Regions from separate parts of the Aeromonas salmonicida genome, predicted to be linked through region 2. Evidence: predicted binding sites of a transcription regulator. Region 2 holds the regulator's gene; the other holds the start of a gene.
What was found. Region 2 encodes MetJ, which represses methionine synthesis genes. Its sites were predicted from a motif close to AGANNTCTAGANNTCT; they were not measured.
Positions count from the first base shown of each region.

Region 1: the regulator MetJ is predicted to act here: its motif matches at 1,410-1,425, upstream of metN (methionine ABC transporter ATP-binding protein MetN).

Region 1 covers NZ_CP110645.1:3,884,448-3,892,597, forward strand. Annotated here, with positions in the region: gene ppgK (polyphosphate--glucose phosphotransferase) at 1-549, shown strand, start outside; gene ONZ54_RS18005 (hypothetical protein) at 630-1,085, opposite strand; gene metN (methionine ABC transporter ATP-binding protein MetN) at 1,560-2,603, shown strand; gene ONZ54_RS18015 (methionine ABC transporter permease) at 2,680-3,333, shown strand; gene metQ (methionine ABC transporter substrate-binding lipoprotein MetQ) at 3,360-4,160, shown strand; gene rfaH (transcription/translation regulatory transformer protein RfaH) at 4,256-4,753, shown strand; gene ONZ54_RS18030 (methyl-accepting chemotaxis protein) at 4,934-6,910, opposite strand; gene ONZ54_RS18035 (EAL domain-containing response regulator) at 6,949-8,150, opposite strand, start outside; gene ONZ54_RS18040 (ATP-binding protein) at 8,141-8,150, opposite strand, start outside.
Region 2 covers NZ_CP110645.1:4,211,897-4,220,046, reverse strand. Annotated here, with positions in the region: gene ONZ54_RS19645 (aromatic amino acid transport family protein) at 1-1,010, shown strand, start outside; gene ONZ54_RS19640 (tRNA-binding protein) at 1,083-1,421, opposite strand; gene ONZ54_RS19635 (AraC family transcriptional regulator) at 1,506-2,264, opposite strand; gene metJ (met regulon transcriptional regulator MetJ) at 2,304-2,627, opposite strand; gene metB (cystathionine gamma-synthase) at 2,923-4,095, shown strand; gene ONZ54_RS19620 (bifunctional aspartate kinase/homoserine dehydrogenase II) at 4,095-6,548, shown strand; gene ONZ54_RS19615 (type 2 periplasmic-binding domain-containing protein) at 6,701-7,585, opposite strand; gene ONZ54_RS19610 (hypothetical protein) at 7,663-8,150, opposite strand, start outside.

The DNA.
Region 1 (8,150 bases), 330 kb from region 2:
ATCCACAACGGCATCGCCAAGAGCGCGGCCAACATCGACAAGAGCTGGATCGAGACCGATGCTGCCCACCTGTTTTCGGATGTGACCGGCCTGCCCTGCCATGTGCTCAACGATGCCGATGCGGCGGGTCTGGCCGAGATGCGCTTTGGTGCCGGCAAGGATCGCAAGGGGATCATCATCCTCATCACTGTTGGTACCGGCATAGGTACTGCTGTGTTCGTCAACGGCCAGCTGCTGCCCAACACCGAGCTGGGTCACCTGATACTGGAAGGCATGGTAGCCGAGCACTACTGCTCGGATGCGGTGCGCAAGCGGGAGGATCTCTCCTGGAGCCGCTGGGGAAAACGCTTCAACAAATATCTGGCCAGACTGGAGTTTCTGTTCTCCCCCGACCTCTTTATCCTGGGGGGCGGCAGCTCAGCCAAGCTCGACAAATTCATCGATCGCATCGAAACCCGGGCGCCGCTGGTGGCAGCCGCCAGTCTCAATCAGGCTGGCATCATAGGGGCTGCCCTTCATGCGGCCGAATGCAGCGCCGAACAGCAGTAAGGCGGCATCCCCTCTTTGGGTCGATGATAGAAAAGAGGCCCGGCAAATGCCGGGCCTCTTTCGTTGCACCTTTACCGCGGCTAGATGTCGTCGAGCCGATGCACACCGTGTACCAGTCGGGTCAAGCGGGTTTGTTCCAGCGACGCCAGCGAGGTCAGCAAGGCAGCTGTCTCGTCGGTCGGGCACTCACGGGCCAGATGGCTCAGCTCGCCGATGAGTTTTTCTTCCTGACGACACACCTGCTGCACTATGTCCTGAGTCTGGGCACTGGCAGGTAGTGCCAGCCGCTGGATCTCGGGCAACAGATCCTCGCTGAAGCCCCGCTCCAGCCAGGTTTCCTTGACGCCCTGACTCAGCTGTCCCTGATAATCGTGCAGATGGGCACTCGCTTCATCTTCCCGCCCTTGCAGATGCGCCAGCAACATGCGACTGCGCTCGCCATCCACTTCTGCCATCAATCGCCCATAACAGAGTCCGAGCTGGTGATGAACCTGTTCGAGGTAAGACAGCAAATCCTTGATCTGTTGAAATCGCATCACTCACTCCTCCTGCCACGCCACACCTGTTGAGTATAAAAAACAACCACACATATCCCAAACCAAAGGAGGTCGCTTTTTGTGCTGCATCAAGGGGATGGATAACAAAAGAGATAAAGGAACAAAGTGGAACGATTTGTGCCATCTTGGTGGCAGCCAAAGAGTGCGAACAGCACTCCTGCTCTCATGACCAACAAAACAGAAATTGAAAGCATATTGTCCAGGTTATATTCGGAGAAAATCAACAATAGCCAAATACAATATTGCAGCCTGATAAACCACTGTCGTCGTTAGTCATCCGGCGAGAATCCTTATCACTTTTTTAGACGTCTAGACGTAGAAACATGCGTTGACATAGCCATCCAGACATCTTAGCATCATCCTCCATGATGACAGAGTAACCCAGTGGAACCTCTGCCCTATTCACCCGCCTGTAGCGCCCTGTGCTTTAAGGCTGTTAGCACGGAAGAATCCATGATTAAGTTGATCGGTCTCAACAAAGTCTACGGTAAAGGCAGTGATGCCGTGCACGCCCTGCGTGACGTGAGCCTGCATGTGCCACAAGGCAAAATTTTCGGGGTGATCGGTGCCTCCGGTGCCGGCAAGAGTACCCTCATCCGTTGTGTCAACCTGCTGGAACGCCCGACAGAGGGGCAGGTCATCGTCGACGGCCAGGACCTGACAGCGCTGCCTGAGCGGGAGCTGACCCAGGCCCGCCGCCAGATCGGCATGATTTTTCAGCACTTCAACCTGCTCTCCTCCCGCACAGTGTTCGCCAATATCGCGTTCCCGCTGGAACTGGCAGGCTGGAGCAAGGCCCAAATCCAGACCCGGGTCGACGAGTTGCTGGCGCTGGTCGGGCTGGAAGCCCGCGCCCACGCCTATCCGTCCGAGCTGTCCGGCGGCCAGAAGCAGCGTGTCGCCATCGCCCGCGCCCTGGCACCGGCTCCCAAGGTATTGCTGTGTGACGAAGCCACCTCGGCCCTCGACCCGCAGACCACACGTTCGATCCTGAGCCTGCTCAAGGAGATCAACGTCAAGCTGGGGCTCACCATACTGCTCATCACCCACGAGATGGATGTGGTGAAGGGGATCTGTGATGACGTGGCCATCATCAGCGACGGCAGTCTGATCGAGCAGGGCGAGGTCGCCTGGTTCTTCAGCAATGCCAAGACCCAGCTGGCCCGTGATTTCATCCACTCCACCATCCATCTGGAGGTGCCGCAGGAGTATCAGGACCGCATGAGCAGCGAGCGAGTGGCGGGCAGCTATCCGCTGGTGAAACTCGGCTTTACCGGCAGCACCGTCGATACACCGCTGATTTCCGAGGCGAGTCGTCGCTTCAACATCGATATCAGCATACTGAGCGCCGATATCGAGTACGCCGGGGGCGTCAAGTTCGGCTTCCTGCTGGCAGAACTGTTCGGGGATGAGGCCCAGTGCGAGGCGACTCAGCAATTCCTGATAGACAACCATATTCAGCTGGAGGTCATGGGTTATGTCCGCAGCAACGACTGATCTGCTCATCACTGCCCTCAAGGGCTGCCAGACGCAGTCCCTGATCACAATCGCATTCAGCTGGAGGTAATGGGTTATGTCCGAAGCCATGATTAATCTGCTGGTCACCGCCCTCGGTGATACCCTGCTGATGGTGTTTGCCTCCGCCCTGTTTGGCTGCCTGCTTGGCCTGCCCCTTGGGGTAGCATTGCACGTCACCAAGGCGGGCCAGATCCTGGCAAACCCGGCCCTGAACAAGCTGCTCGGCATCCTTGTCAACATTGGCCGTTCCGTGCCCTTCATCATTCTGCTGGTGGCCATCATTCCGCTGACCCGGCTGATCGTCGGCACCAGCATAGGCACCATAGCCGCCATAGTGCCGCTGACCATAGGTGCAGTGCCCTTCATCGCCCGTCTGGTGGAAGGTGCTCTGATGGAGGTGCCGGACGGCTTGCTGGAAGCGGCCAAGGCTATGGGTGCCAAACCCTTGCAAATCATCACCAAGGTGCTGCTGCCAGAAGCCCTGCCCGGCATCATCAACAGCGTCACCATTACCCTGGTCACGCTGGTGAACTACTCCGCCATGGCCGGTGCCATCGGAGGGGGTGGCCTGGGCGATGTGGGTATTCGCTACGGTTATCAGCGCTTTGACCCCACCGTCATGCTGGCAACCGTTGTTATTCTGGTTTTACTGGTTCAAATCATCCAGAGCGCGGGTGAGCGCCTGGTCAACACATGTGATCATCGTTAATCGTCGATTTCTGACAGGAGGTTTTTATGAAATTTGGCATTAAATCCGTTGCGGCTGCCTTGTTGGCTGGCCTGGTACTGGCCGGTTGTGGTCAAAAAGAAGAGAACAAGACCCTGAAAGTAGGCGCCATCGCCGGGGCGGAATCCCAGCTGGTGGAAGCCGCGGCCAAGGTCGCCAAGGACAAGTTCGGTCTGGATGTCGAAGTGGTCACCTTCTCCGACTTTGCCACCCCGAACGTGGCCCTGAACGATGGCAGCATCGATCTGAACGCCTTCCAGCACAAACCGTATCTGGATAGCCAGGTCAAGGATCGCGGCTTCGATCTGGTACCGGTTGGCAACACCTTCGTCTACCCCATCGCCGGCTACTCCAAGAAGATCAAGGCCCTGGCCGATCTGAAAGAGGGCGCGCAAATCGCCGTGCCGAACGACCCGACCAACCTGGGCCGCTCTCTGATCCTGCTGCAAAAGCAGGGCCTGCTGACCCTGAAAGAAGGCACAGGTCTGGAAGCGACTGTGCTCGACATCGCCAGCAACCCGAAAAAGCTGAAGATTGTTGAACTGGAAGCGGCACAGCTGCCCCGCTCCCTGGAAGATGTGGACCTGGCCATCATCAATACCGTGTATGCCTCCCAGATCGATCTGCTGCCAGGCCGTGACGGTCTGTTCGTGGAAGACAAGGATTCTCCCTATGTCAACCTGCTCGTCTCCCGTGGCAACAACAAGGATGACGCCAAGGTGAAGGAGTTCGTCCAGGCCTTCCAGAGCGACGAAGTGTACAAAACTGCTGACGAATTGTTCAAAGGCGGCATCGTCAAAGGTTGGTAATCACTCACTCAGCAAAAAAGGCCACGCCAAGCGTGGCCTTTTTTATTGCCGCGGTTATCATAACCGGGAGCACGGCAACACGAACGTAACAGAACATGAAAAAATGGTATCTGGCCTACTGCAAGCCAAAGGAAGAGGCCCGCGCACGCGCCCATCTCGAAGCCCAGGGGATTGAGTCCTATTACCCCATGGTCGAGATCGAGAAGCTGCGACGGGGCAAGCGTGTCCCTGTGCGGGAACCCATGTTTCCCAACTATCTGTTTATCTATGTGGATCTGGAGGAGGTCACGCCGGTCACCCTGAAGTCGACCCGTGGCATCAGCCGCATCATCCACTTCGGCAAGGAGTGGACCGCCATCAGCAGCCAGCTGGTTTATCAGTTGATGAGCCGTGACGACAGCGACGAGGCGAGAGCCAGCTACGCCAACCTGCCGACCCAGGGCGACAAGGTATTGATCGAATCGGGCCCATTGGCCGGATTCGAGGCGATTTATCTGGAGCCGGATGGGGAGAAACGCGCCATCCTGCTGGTCAGCCTGCTCAACCAGGAGACCTCCAGCAGTTTCGACAATCAGGCTTTTCGCCGCCTGTAATGACCCTCATCAGGCAGGCGTTCATGACAAGCAACGCCTCATTCCTCCTGGTGAGCCGGCTCAACCAGGAGACCTCCAGCAGCTTCGATAATCAGGCTGTCTGCCGCCTGTACCAATGCTGAGGCGGGCCATCTGGCCCGCCTCATTTATTTATCCAGATCATCCGCCTTGGCGGCGTTATCAGGCCCCCAGTTCGAAGCGACTGATGACGGACGTCAAACGACCCGTATCCTGTGCCAGTCTGGCCACTATCTCTTCCCCCTGCTGGCTGCGCTGGCTCGATTGCCGGCTCAGCCCGGCGATCTCTTCCACTGTGCCCGCCACCTCCTGGGCAACCCGCGACTGCTGCTCGGTAGCGGTGGCAATGGCCCCCAGCTGACCGGACAGATCCTGCACCAGCTGCAGCATGGTATCCAGGGTCTGCGTCACAGAGGCAACGGCGTTGCGGCCCTGTTCGACCAACTGGGTACCGCTGCCGACCGTGCTCACCGTCTGGCGGGTCTGTTGCTGAATGCTGGCGATGGTCTGACTGATCTCCTCGGTTGATTGACTGGTGCGACTGGCAAGCAGACGCACCTCATCGGCCACCACGGCAAAGCCACGCCCCTGCTCCCCGGCCCGCGCCGCCTCGATGGCAGCATTGAGCGCCAGCAGATTGGTCTGCTCGGCGATGGTAGCGATCACCTCGGTCACACGGCCGACCTGTTCGCTCTGGGCACTGAGTAGCCCCATGGCCTGATTGGCCTGAGCTATCATGGCGGCAATCTCCTGCATTGTGGTGGTCATGCGACCGAGGGCACTGCCACCTTGCTGTGTCTGTCCCTCAGCCTGGTGGGCCACTCGAGCCGCCTCGGCTATGTTCCCCGCCACATCACGGGTGCTGACCGACATCTGTTCGATCGCCGCCGCCACCGTATCCACCCGCTGATTCTGGCTCGCCAGATCGGTGACTATGGCCCGGGTGGTGTTACCCACCTCGACACACGCCCCTTCCACCTGCCCCACGGCGCCCTGGATCTCGCCGACCAGCTGACGCAGCTGCAACGACATCTGGTTGATGGATCCCGTCAATCCCCCCAGCTCATCCTGACTCTGCACCGGCAGAGGGCGGGACGGCAGACGGCCATTGGCCACCAGATCGGCTCGCACCACCAGACTGGCGATGTCCCGGGTCAGGCGGCGACTGAACAGCAGGGCGACCAGGGTGCCCAGCACTATGACGGTCAGGGTAGCCAGCAGCAGGGTACGGTTGATGGTCTGACCGGCACTGGCCATCTTCTCCCCCATGCTGTCCACTTCAGAGCGAGTCTGGGTCACCTGGGCTGCCAGCTGACTGGCCAGCTGGGTCAACGCAGGTTCTATGTCGGTTGCCATCAGATGATTGGCCTGATCCCAGTCCGGGGCCTGACGCTTGCTTATCACCTGACCGACCAGTTCGGCAAAGGGCGCTGACATCTCTTCAAACAGCGACCAGAGGCTCTTCTGGGCCTCGGAGAAATTGGCCTGCTGCTGTTTCAGCTCGGCGACCCGCTGCTGATGGAACTGGTAGTAATCCTGATACTTGGTGCCATATTCCGGGTCACCCGAGATGAGGAAGTCGCGCAGGGCTGAGAGGGCATTGGAGAGGCTGTTATACGCATCCCCCACCTGCTTGAGCAGCAGGCGGCGATCCCCTGGCAACTGATCCTGCGGGGTGGCCACCTCTTCATTGGCGAATGACTGCAACTGATCGAGGGCCGCTTCTGCCAGCGGACCCGCCTCCAGCAGCATGAGCGTGTGGGCGGGCAGGTTCTCCTCTGTGTGGGCGATGGCCCATACCTGCTCCTGGCGTCCTTTAAAGGCCTTGAGCGACTGGGCAAGCGCGGGAGTGAACTGCTGCTGCTCGATGGCTTGCCAGGCCCCTTCCCACTCCTGTTTGAGGCGGGAGGCCTGGGCCGGATCCTTGCCGAGGATGAGATAACCGCGCAGGGAGGAGACGGTGGCCACCAGCGCCTTCTGGCTCGCTTCATCCCGTTGCAGAGCAGGCAGCGCCTGCTCCAGCAGCGCTGTCTCGACCTCGCCGATCCGGCCGAGCTGGTGATAGACAAGGCCGGAGGAGAGGATCACCAACAGATTGATAAAACAGAAACTAAACAACAACTTGCTTGAAATTTTCATGAACGTCCTTGTTCAACTGCGGGCATGCCGCCTGGCGATCAGTCCCCGATCAGGCCGGGTAACCGTTCGCGCCAGGTGTCGTGCCACCCCATCAATTCATCCCGCGGCATGGGCCGGGCGGAGAAGAAGCCCTGACACACGTCGCACCCCAATCTGGCCAGCAGCCGCCAGGTCAATTCATCCTCTACCCCTTCGGCGACCGACTTGAGTCCCAACTTGCGGGCCAGTTCGATACTTGACTCTATTATGGCCAAGCGGGAGGGGTCCTCATAGCAGCGATCGACGAAAGAGCGATCCAGTTTGAGCTCGGTGAAGGGCAGCAGCGCCAGCTGCTGCATGGAGGAGTAGCCGGTCCCGAAGTCATCGATGGAGAGGCCAAAGCCATGCATCCGCAGCCGGGTCAGCACTTCCAGCGACTTGCCCAGATCTTTGACGAACGAGCTTTCGGTCACCTCCAGGGTGATGAGTTCGGGGTTGATGCTCCAGCGCTGGCACTGGTTGATCAGGGTATTGCAGAGATCCCCCTCGATGAGGGAGGTGGTTGAGAGGTTCATCGACAGATTGAGGGAGAGACCTGTCTGCTCCCACAGGTGACCGTCACGCAACGACTTGCTGATGATCACCTCGGTCAGTTGATCGATGAGGCCGTTGTTCTCCGCCAGGGGAATGAAGCGCACCGGCGAGATGAGGCCATAGTCAGGGTGTTGCCAACGGGCAAGCGCCTCCATGCCGACCCAGTGCCCCGAGCCAAAACTCACCTTGGGCTGATACCAGGGCAGCAGTTGATCCTGCTCCAATGCCCGGCTCAGCTCATCCAGCGTCAGGCTGTGACCATCTTCCTCCTGGGCACGCTCCTGCTGTGGGCGCCAGGCGCCTATCAACTGGCTGATCTGCTGCTGGCTGGAGGGCTTTTCGATGCGCCCAAGCACCTGCAGGCCATAGGCGGCGCTCATCCGCAACACGGCCTCGACCACGTCATCTTCCAGTGCACTGGAGAGGATGATACCGCCACGAAAGCCCCCGAGGGACAGACGGCGCAGCAACGCCATGCCATCCATGCCGGGCATGCGCAGATCGCAAAACAGAATGTCGACCTGATGGCGCTGACACATTGCCAGTGCCTCCACGCCATCCTGAGCCTCCAGCAGTGAGGTATAACCGAGCCCACGGATCTGGTGCATCAGTGCCTTGCGCTGAAACGCGTGGTCTTCCACCACCATGATCGCCAACTCATGCTGTG
Region 2 (8,150 bases):
ATGCTGATTTCACCGAGGTGGCCGAGGAGCACTTCGGCAAGATGGCCGGTCGGCTCATCTCGGCGCTCTATTTCCTCTCCATCTTCCCCATACTGCTCATTTACGGCGTCGGGTTGACCAACACGGTGGAGAGCTTCATGGTCAACCAGCTCGGCATGGCAACCCCGAACCGGGTGATGCTCTCCGGCATGCTGGTGTTTGCCATGATCGCCGTGATGATGGCCGGGGAGAAAGCGATGCTGCGCGCCTTTGCCTTCATGGTCTATCCGCTGGCAGCCATTCTGGCGGCGCTTTCCTGCTATCTCATTCCCCAGTGGCAGTGGCCGGAAGTCACCGCCTTTGATGGCGGCAGTTTCCTCAATACCGTCTGGCTGGCGCTGCCGGTGACAGTGTTTGCCTTCAGCCACGCCGCCGCCATCTCCGGCTTTGCCAATGTGCAGCGGCGGGAATATGGCGAGCAGGCGGAGGCCAAGAGCGGCCTGATCCTGCGCAACACCACCATAATGCTGGTGGGCTTCGTGCTCTTCTTCGTCTTCTCCTGCGTGCTGAGCCTCACTCCGGCCCAGCTGGCCGAGGCCAAGGCCCAGAACGTCTCAGTGCTCTCCTATCTGGCCAACATCACTGACAACCCTGTGATAGTGACGCTGGGGCCGCTCATCGCCTTTATCGCCATCAGCTCTTCCTTCCTCGGTCACTTCCTCGGTGCCCGCGAGAGCCTCAAGAGCCTGATCGCCAAGCCCACCGGCCTGTCGCTGGCCAAGGCGGACCGGCTCGGCATAGTCCTGATGTTTTTCGCAATCTGGGGTGCCGCTGTCATCAACCCTGGCATTCTGGGTCTGATGGAGACCCTCTCCGGCCCCGTCATCGCCATGATCCTCTTCATCATGCCGGTGATAGCGGTCTACAAGGTGGAGGCGCTGGCCCGCTTCCGCCAGTGCTGGACCAACGGCTTCATCCTGCTGACCGGGTCGCTGGCGGTCTCGGCGCTGATCTTCAGCCTGTTGAAGTAACAGCGAGCTGCGGCAACAAAATGAGAGAGGCGACCCCGGGGTCGCCTCTCTTTTTTCATGGGGCCAATGGCATCAGCCCAGCTTTGCGCCGTTCTCCACCGCCTGCTCAGGGATGGCCATCACAACCGCACCGTCAGCCCGGTAGAAACCGGTCAGCAGAAACTCCGACTGGATGGGGCCTATCTGTTTGGGGGGAAAGTTCACCACGGCGACTATCTGGCGCCCCACCAGATCCTCCGGCTGATAGAGATCCGTTATCTGGGCGCTGCTCTTGCGTACCCCGAGCTCGGGACCGAAATCCGCCCACACCTTGTAGGCGGGCCGGCGTGCCTCGGGGAAGGGCTCGACCCGCACCAGGGTGCCCACTCTCAGCTCTATCATCTCGAACTGCTGCCAGCTTATGGTCTGCATCTTGGATCCTCGTTTCATACACCTTGCATTGGCCTCAGCATGCCTCGAAACCACCTGCGCCGTCTTCGGCAAACGGCCGCCCGGTTACGGCAAGCGGCCGTTTTGTTGGCGCCAGAGGGAAGGGGTCAGCCCGCTCTCGGTCAGGAAGCGCTCGGCGAAGGCTCCCTGATTCTGGTAGCCGCAGCGACTGGCGATCTCGCCTATGGGCAGTTGGGTGTGGGAAAGCAGGGTGCGTGCCAGTGTCATGCGCCGTGCCCGTATGTAGTGGGAGACGCTCATCCCCAGCTGCTGGCGAAAGGTGTGCTTGAACTGACTCTGACCGAGGCAGGCGATGGCGGCGAGCTGCTCATTGCCAAGGGGCTCGGCGAGATGGGCCTCGATATGGCGCTGCACCTTGAGGATACGGGCGGCAAGGCGAGGAGGTACAGAGGAGTGCATTTCTTGCCCTTGTGCCAGCAGGGATAGCCACACCTGCTCCATGCCCACCACCTGTCGACCCGCTGCCACCATGCGGTGCAGGAAGGTGAGGTAGTGGCGCTGGGGCTCGTCCAGCGCGATAAAGGGGCGGGCCGCCAGATCGCCGGGGAGCCAGTCGCTCTCCTGCACCAGAAACGAGAGGGCCGGATCGGCGGCGTAGTCGTGCCGCTCGCCGGGGGCTATCACGCAGACAAAACCGGGGGCAAGGCGACGTCCCTGGCCCTGCACCTCGATCTCGAGGGGGCCGTCCAGGGGGATCACCAGCTGGGCGAAGTCGTGGCTGTGGCTGCTGATGTCGCTCTGGTAGTGGCGCAGGCTGAAGGGGGAGGTGGCAGATAGCAATGACGCGGCCTGGGGCCGCGTCATCTTCAAAGAGGGATTGCTGTTTGGCATAGGTCGCAGGTATTACTCTGCGTCGAAATCTTCGATCTCTTTGCCCAGCGCTTCCATGATGGCGCGCACCTCGGCGGGGACGCTGTCCGGATGATCCTTGCGCAGATCGTCGTCGCAGGGCAGCGGCTGACCGGTGAAAGCGTGCAGGAAGGCTTCACAGAGCAGCTCACTGTTGGTCGCATGACGCAGGTTGTTCACCTGGCGACGGGTGCGCTCATCGGTCAACACCTTCAACACCTTGAGCGGGATCGAGACAGTAATCTTCTTGACCTGTTCGCTCTTCTTGCCGTGTTCTGCGTAGGGGCTGACGTAGTCGCCGTTCCACTCTGTACCCATGATTCACCTGTTCTCATTTGGCCGTGAGCGCGGATTTTAACCCTTAAGGAAATTAATGGCAATCCAACAGCAAAGCCATTTAGACGTCCAGAAGTGTTGACGGCTTTTTTGCAGTGGCGTAGTGTGGTTCACCATGAGCCAGCAATGGCGGGGATGAGTGTGGCAGAGAAACCGCAGACACAGTCCCGAGACACATCAAGGAGAGCGGAAATGACCCACCAGGCTACCCTGCCGGTACGTTGCATCGGAAATCGAGCCGGATCAATCGCCCAGTCACAAAGCCAAGGAGAGCAGCATGAGTCATAAGGCCACCCTGGCGGTACGCACCGGGATTGAAACAGACACGCAGCACGGTGCCGTGGTGCCGCCCATTTACCTCTCCAGCAACTACACCTTTGCCGACTTTGGCGAGCCCCGTCAATACGATTATGCCCGCTCCGGCAACCCGACCCGTACCAATCTGGCGGACGCCCTTGCGGCGCTGGAAGGGGGCGCTGGCGCCGTTGTGACCGGCACCGGCATGGGGGCCATCCATCTGGTGACCACGGCCCTGCTCAAGGCGGGGGATCTGCTGATCGCCCCTCACGACTGTTACGGCGGTACCTGGCGCCTGTTCGAGTATCTGGCTGCCAAGGGCCACTATCGGGTGCAGTTTGTCGATCAGGGGGATGAGGCCGCACTGGCAGAGGCGCTGACACAGAAGCCGGCGCTGGTGTGGGTGGAGACCCCTTCCAACCCCTTGCTGCGGGTAGTGGACATCGCCGCCATCGCCGCCGCCTCCCATGAGGTGGGTGCCCAGGTGGTGGTGGACAACACCTTCCTCTCTCCGCTGCTGCAACAGCCGCTGGCGCTGGGTGCGGACCTGGTGGTCCACTCCACCACCAAGTACATCAACGGCCACTCCGACGTGGTGGGGGGCGTGGCCATTGCCAAGGATCCCGCGCTGGCTGAATCACTGGTGTGGTGGGCCAACTGTCTGGGACTCACCTCCGGCGCGTTCGACTCCTACCTCACCCTGCGCGGCCTGCGCACCCTGGCTCCCAGATTGCGCGCCCATCAGGAGAACACGGACCGCATTCTCGCCTTCCTGCAGCAACAGCCGCTGGTCAAAAAGATCTATCATCCCAGCCTGCAGAGCCATCCAGGCCATGATATTGCGCGCCGTCAACAGTCCGGCTTCGGCGCCATGCTAAGTTTTGAACTCGATTGCAGCGAGGCGGGATTACGCACCTTCCTCGCGGCCCTCACCCTCTTCTCGGTAGCCGAGTCTCTCGGCGGGGTGGAGAGTCTGGTGGCCCATCCGGCCAGCATGACCCACAGGGCTATGACACCGGCGGCGCAGCAGGCGGCGGGCATCAGCGCCCAGCTGCTGCGTCTGTCGGTGGGTATTGAACACGGTGAAGATCTGGTGGCCGATCTGGCTCAGGCTTTTGAACAGGCGCAGCTGGCAGAACAGGTGGCGAAGTAATGGAACAGCAGCAAGGAGATATAGCGGTGGCAACACAAGCAGGGTTGAAGCGGCGGCAGGTACACAAATTCGGTGGCAGCAGTCTGGCGGATCCGGTCTGCTATCGCCGGGTCGCCGCTATCGTCGAACAGCAGGTTGGCGGGGATGAGCTCATCGTGGTCTCCGCCGCCGGCAAGACCACCAATCGCTTGATCCAGCTGGTGGAGCTGGCCGATGCGGGGGATGAGGCGGCCGGTGAAGCCATCTCTGCGCTGCAAGCCTATCAGCAGAGCCTCATCGATGGCCTGCTGGAGGGAGAGCTGCAGCTCGATCTCAGCCAGCAGCTGGCCGACGACATGCAGCTGATCGCCAAGACCCTGGAGGGGCAGTTTGATCGCTTCGCCCGCAACGGCCTGCTCGCCTTTGGCGAAGTGTGGTCGGCGCGCCTGCTGGCCGCCCTGCTCACCAGCCGCGGTGAGAAGGCCATCTGGCTTGATGCCCGCAGCTTCCTGCGTGCCGAGGATGGTGCCCTGGTCAAGGTGGATACGGCCCTATCCAGTGAACTGCTCAAGGCCCGTCTGGCCGAACATGCCGGTCGCATCGTGGTGACAGGTTTCATCGCCGCCGACATGGAGGGGCGCTCCCTGCTGCTCGGACGCAACGGCTCCGACTACAGCGCCAGCCTCTTGGCAGCCCTGGCTGATGGCGAATCCACCACCATCTGGAGCGACGTGGCCGGTGTCTACAGCGCCGATCCGCGCCGGGTGAAGGAGGCGCGCCTGCTGGAGCGTCTCAGTCTGGCAGAAGCAAACGAGCTGGCTCGCCTCGGTTCGTCCGTGCTGCATTCGCGCACCCTGCAACCGGTGGCGGACAGTCGCCAGCGTCTCACCCTGCGCTGCAGCTACAACCCGGATGAGGGCTGTACCCACATACTGCGCCGGGCGCCGCGCTCCGGCGGTGCCCGCATCGTCTCCTCGGTGGACCAGATCGCCCTCATCGAGCTGAAGGTGCTGCCGCAGACCCATTATGAACAGACGGTGGCGGCTATCGAGGCCCATCTGGCCCGCCACCGCCTCAATCCGCTCACCCTGCAGCGTCAGCCGGATCGGCGGGTACTGCGTTTGGCCTACACCCTGGAAGTGGCGGAAGGGGCCTTCGAGATACTGCGCGACTTCCAGCTGCAGGGCAGCTTCACCGGCCTCATCCAGAAAGAGGGATTCAGTCTGGTGGCCCTGGTGGGCGCTGGTGTCACCGACAACGCCGAGCAGTGTCACCGCTTCTATCAGTTGCTGGCGGATCAGCCGCTGGAGTTCGTGCAGGTGGCCAGAGATGGCCTGAGCCTGGTGGCCGTGCTGCGTCAGGTGGTGCTGGAGCCCCTGCTCATCGCCTTGCACAGCGCCCTGTTCAGTCGCCCGACCCGGGTCGGGCTGGTGGTATTTGGCAAGGGCAACATAGGCGGCCACTGGCTCACCCTCTATGCCCGCGAGAAGGCGCGGCTCGAACATGAGCTCAATCTGGCGTTGACCCTGTACGGGGTGTTCAGCTCGGAAGGGGGGCAGCTGGACGAAGAGGGGCTGGATCCCCTCAAGGTGCAGGACAAATTCAACCCCAAACCGCTGATCTGGCCCGAACTGCTGACCCAGCTGGAGCAGCACAGTTTCGATACGCTGATAGCCCTGGACTTGACCGCCAGCGAGACGGTGAGTCGCTACTACCCGGATTTTGCCCAGCTCGGTATTCACATCATCGCCGCCAACAAGTTTGCCGGTGCCGCCGAGAGCGAGTTCTACCAGCGCATCAAGCAGACCTGCCGCGATCATCAGGTGCAGTGGCGCTACAACGCCACCGTGGGCGCCGGGCTGCCGATCCAGTCCAGCATCCAGATGCTGCGCCAGAGCGGCGACCGCATTCAGGGGGTCTCGGGTATTTTCTCCGGCACCCTCTCCTGGTTGTTCCAGCAATATGACGGCACTCGCCCCTTCTCCGAGCTGGTGGACGAGGCGTGGCAGCACGGCCTGACCGAGCCGGACCCCCGCGAGGATCTCTCCGGCCAGGATGTGCGCCGCAAGCTGCTGATCCTGGCGCGGGAGGCGGGTTTCGAGCTGGATTCCGCCGATATCGAACTGGAAAACCTGGTGCCGGTGACACTGCGCAAGGTGAGCACGGATCAGTTCATGGACAGGCTCAAAGAGCTGGATGACCCGATCCAGACCGCATTTGAAGGGGCGCGTCGGGTTGGCAAGGTGCTGCGCTACGTCGCCCGCTTCGAGCACGATGGCAAGGCCAGGGTCGGGCTGGAGGCGCTGGAGCCTCACCACCCGTTCGCCAATTTGCTGCCTTGTGACAACGTGTTCGCCATCGAGAGCGACAGCTATCGTACCAACCCGCTGGTGATACAGGGACCGGGGGCAGGGCGTGAAGTGACGGCCGCCGCTATCCAGTATGACCTGTGGCAGATCTGCACCAGCCTCTGAGGTGAGAAGAGTGACGGCCTCAGCCATACACAGCGCGTTCTGTGGCAGGTCTGCGTCCGTCTCTGAGAAGATCGCTGAGGTGGGAAAAGTGGCGCTCGGATCTGGCGCTGTCACCGCAAATAAATAGAGGGCGCCCGGTTGGCGCCCTCTTGCTATGGCTCGCCCGGCCCGAACCGACTGTGGACCGGATCGTAGAAGTAAGCCTGGTAGTTGAAGCCTATCCCCTTGATGAAGGGGTTCTCAAGCCGAAACAGGCGGCGTGTATCGAGGTGGGCGAAGGTGAGGGAAGGTTTGAAGGTGTTGAGCCAGAGGGTTTGCAATGAACCGTCTTGCCAGGCAGCTTTCAGCCCGGCCTCTACTCTCTGTATGGCCTCCCGATTGGCATTGTGGGCGAAGAAGACCCGGGGCAGGGGATAGTAGAGGGCTATGCTCTCATCCATGACCAGGTCCCTGATCTCCTTGTGGTTCAGTTTCTCCTGCGGCAACTCGTTGATCCCGCGACAGAAGAGATCGAAGCGACCGCGTGCCACCATCTTGAACAGCAGCTCATAGCCTTCTACTTCCTGCACCTTGAACCCTGCCTGCCTCAGGATGTGTACATCGAGCCAGCCCTTGCCCTGGCCGAGAGTAAACTTCTTCAGCTGATCCAGGGTGGTGACGCTGGCGACGGCTGCCTGCTGTTGGGGGCTGACGAAGCAGATGCGGTAGCTGACGATCCCGAGATGGATGGGGAAACGAACATAGTCGACCCCCGTCATGTCACGGTCTGAGCGGTAGCTGTCCATGGCAAACAGGTTGGGATAGTGGTTGAAGCGCAGGCTGATCCACATCCTGGCCAATGTCATGGGGGGGGCGGCTCGCAATTGAAAGTCACCATGGCTGGCGCGAGTCTTCTCCAGCGCCAGTCGCAGCAGTTCACGGTCATAGGTGACTCTGGGATCCCGTTCACTCTCCGGGCTCATGTGGGTGAACAGAGTCGGTGTGGCAGCCTGCGCTGACAGGGTCAGCAAGAGGACAAGCAGAGAGAACCAGATCATCACGACCTCCTGTCGAAAAATAGACTCTTCTGAATATAGTGGCTGCGGCCGTGTTACTGCGTCTGTGTCACCTGGTGTCAGGGCTCGCCGTTTCTCGTGCCTCCTGATCCAAAGGTGCCCCTGAGCGGATCGTAGGTATAGTCGCGGTAGTCAATCTCCAGCTCCCGGAGTTGCGGATTGTCCAACCGGAACAGCCGTCGCTTATCCAGTCTGGCAAAGTCGAGGGCTGGCTTGAAGGTCTTGAGCCAGAGCGTCTGCAGGGAGCCATCTTGCCAGGCCAGTAACAGTCCTGTCTGGATGCGTTTGAGGGCGTGCTTGTTCCCCTTGTGGGTATAGAAGAGGTGGATGAAGGGATAGTGGAGGGCTATGTGTTGATCGACAGTGAGGCGGGTGAGATCCCTGTGGGTTTCCAGCTCGGTAAGCAGCTCGTTGGCCCCCCGGCAGAACAGGTCGATCCGGCCCCGCTCTACCAGCTTGAACAGGCGCTCGTAGTTGTCGACCTCCTGCACTCGCATGCCTGCATGACGCAAAATGGTGACATCCTGCCAGCCTCGCCCCTGGCCAT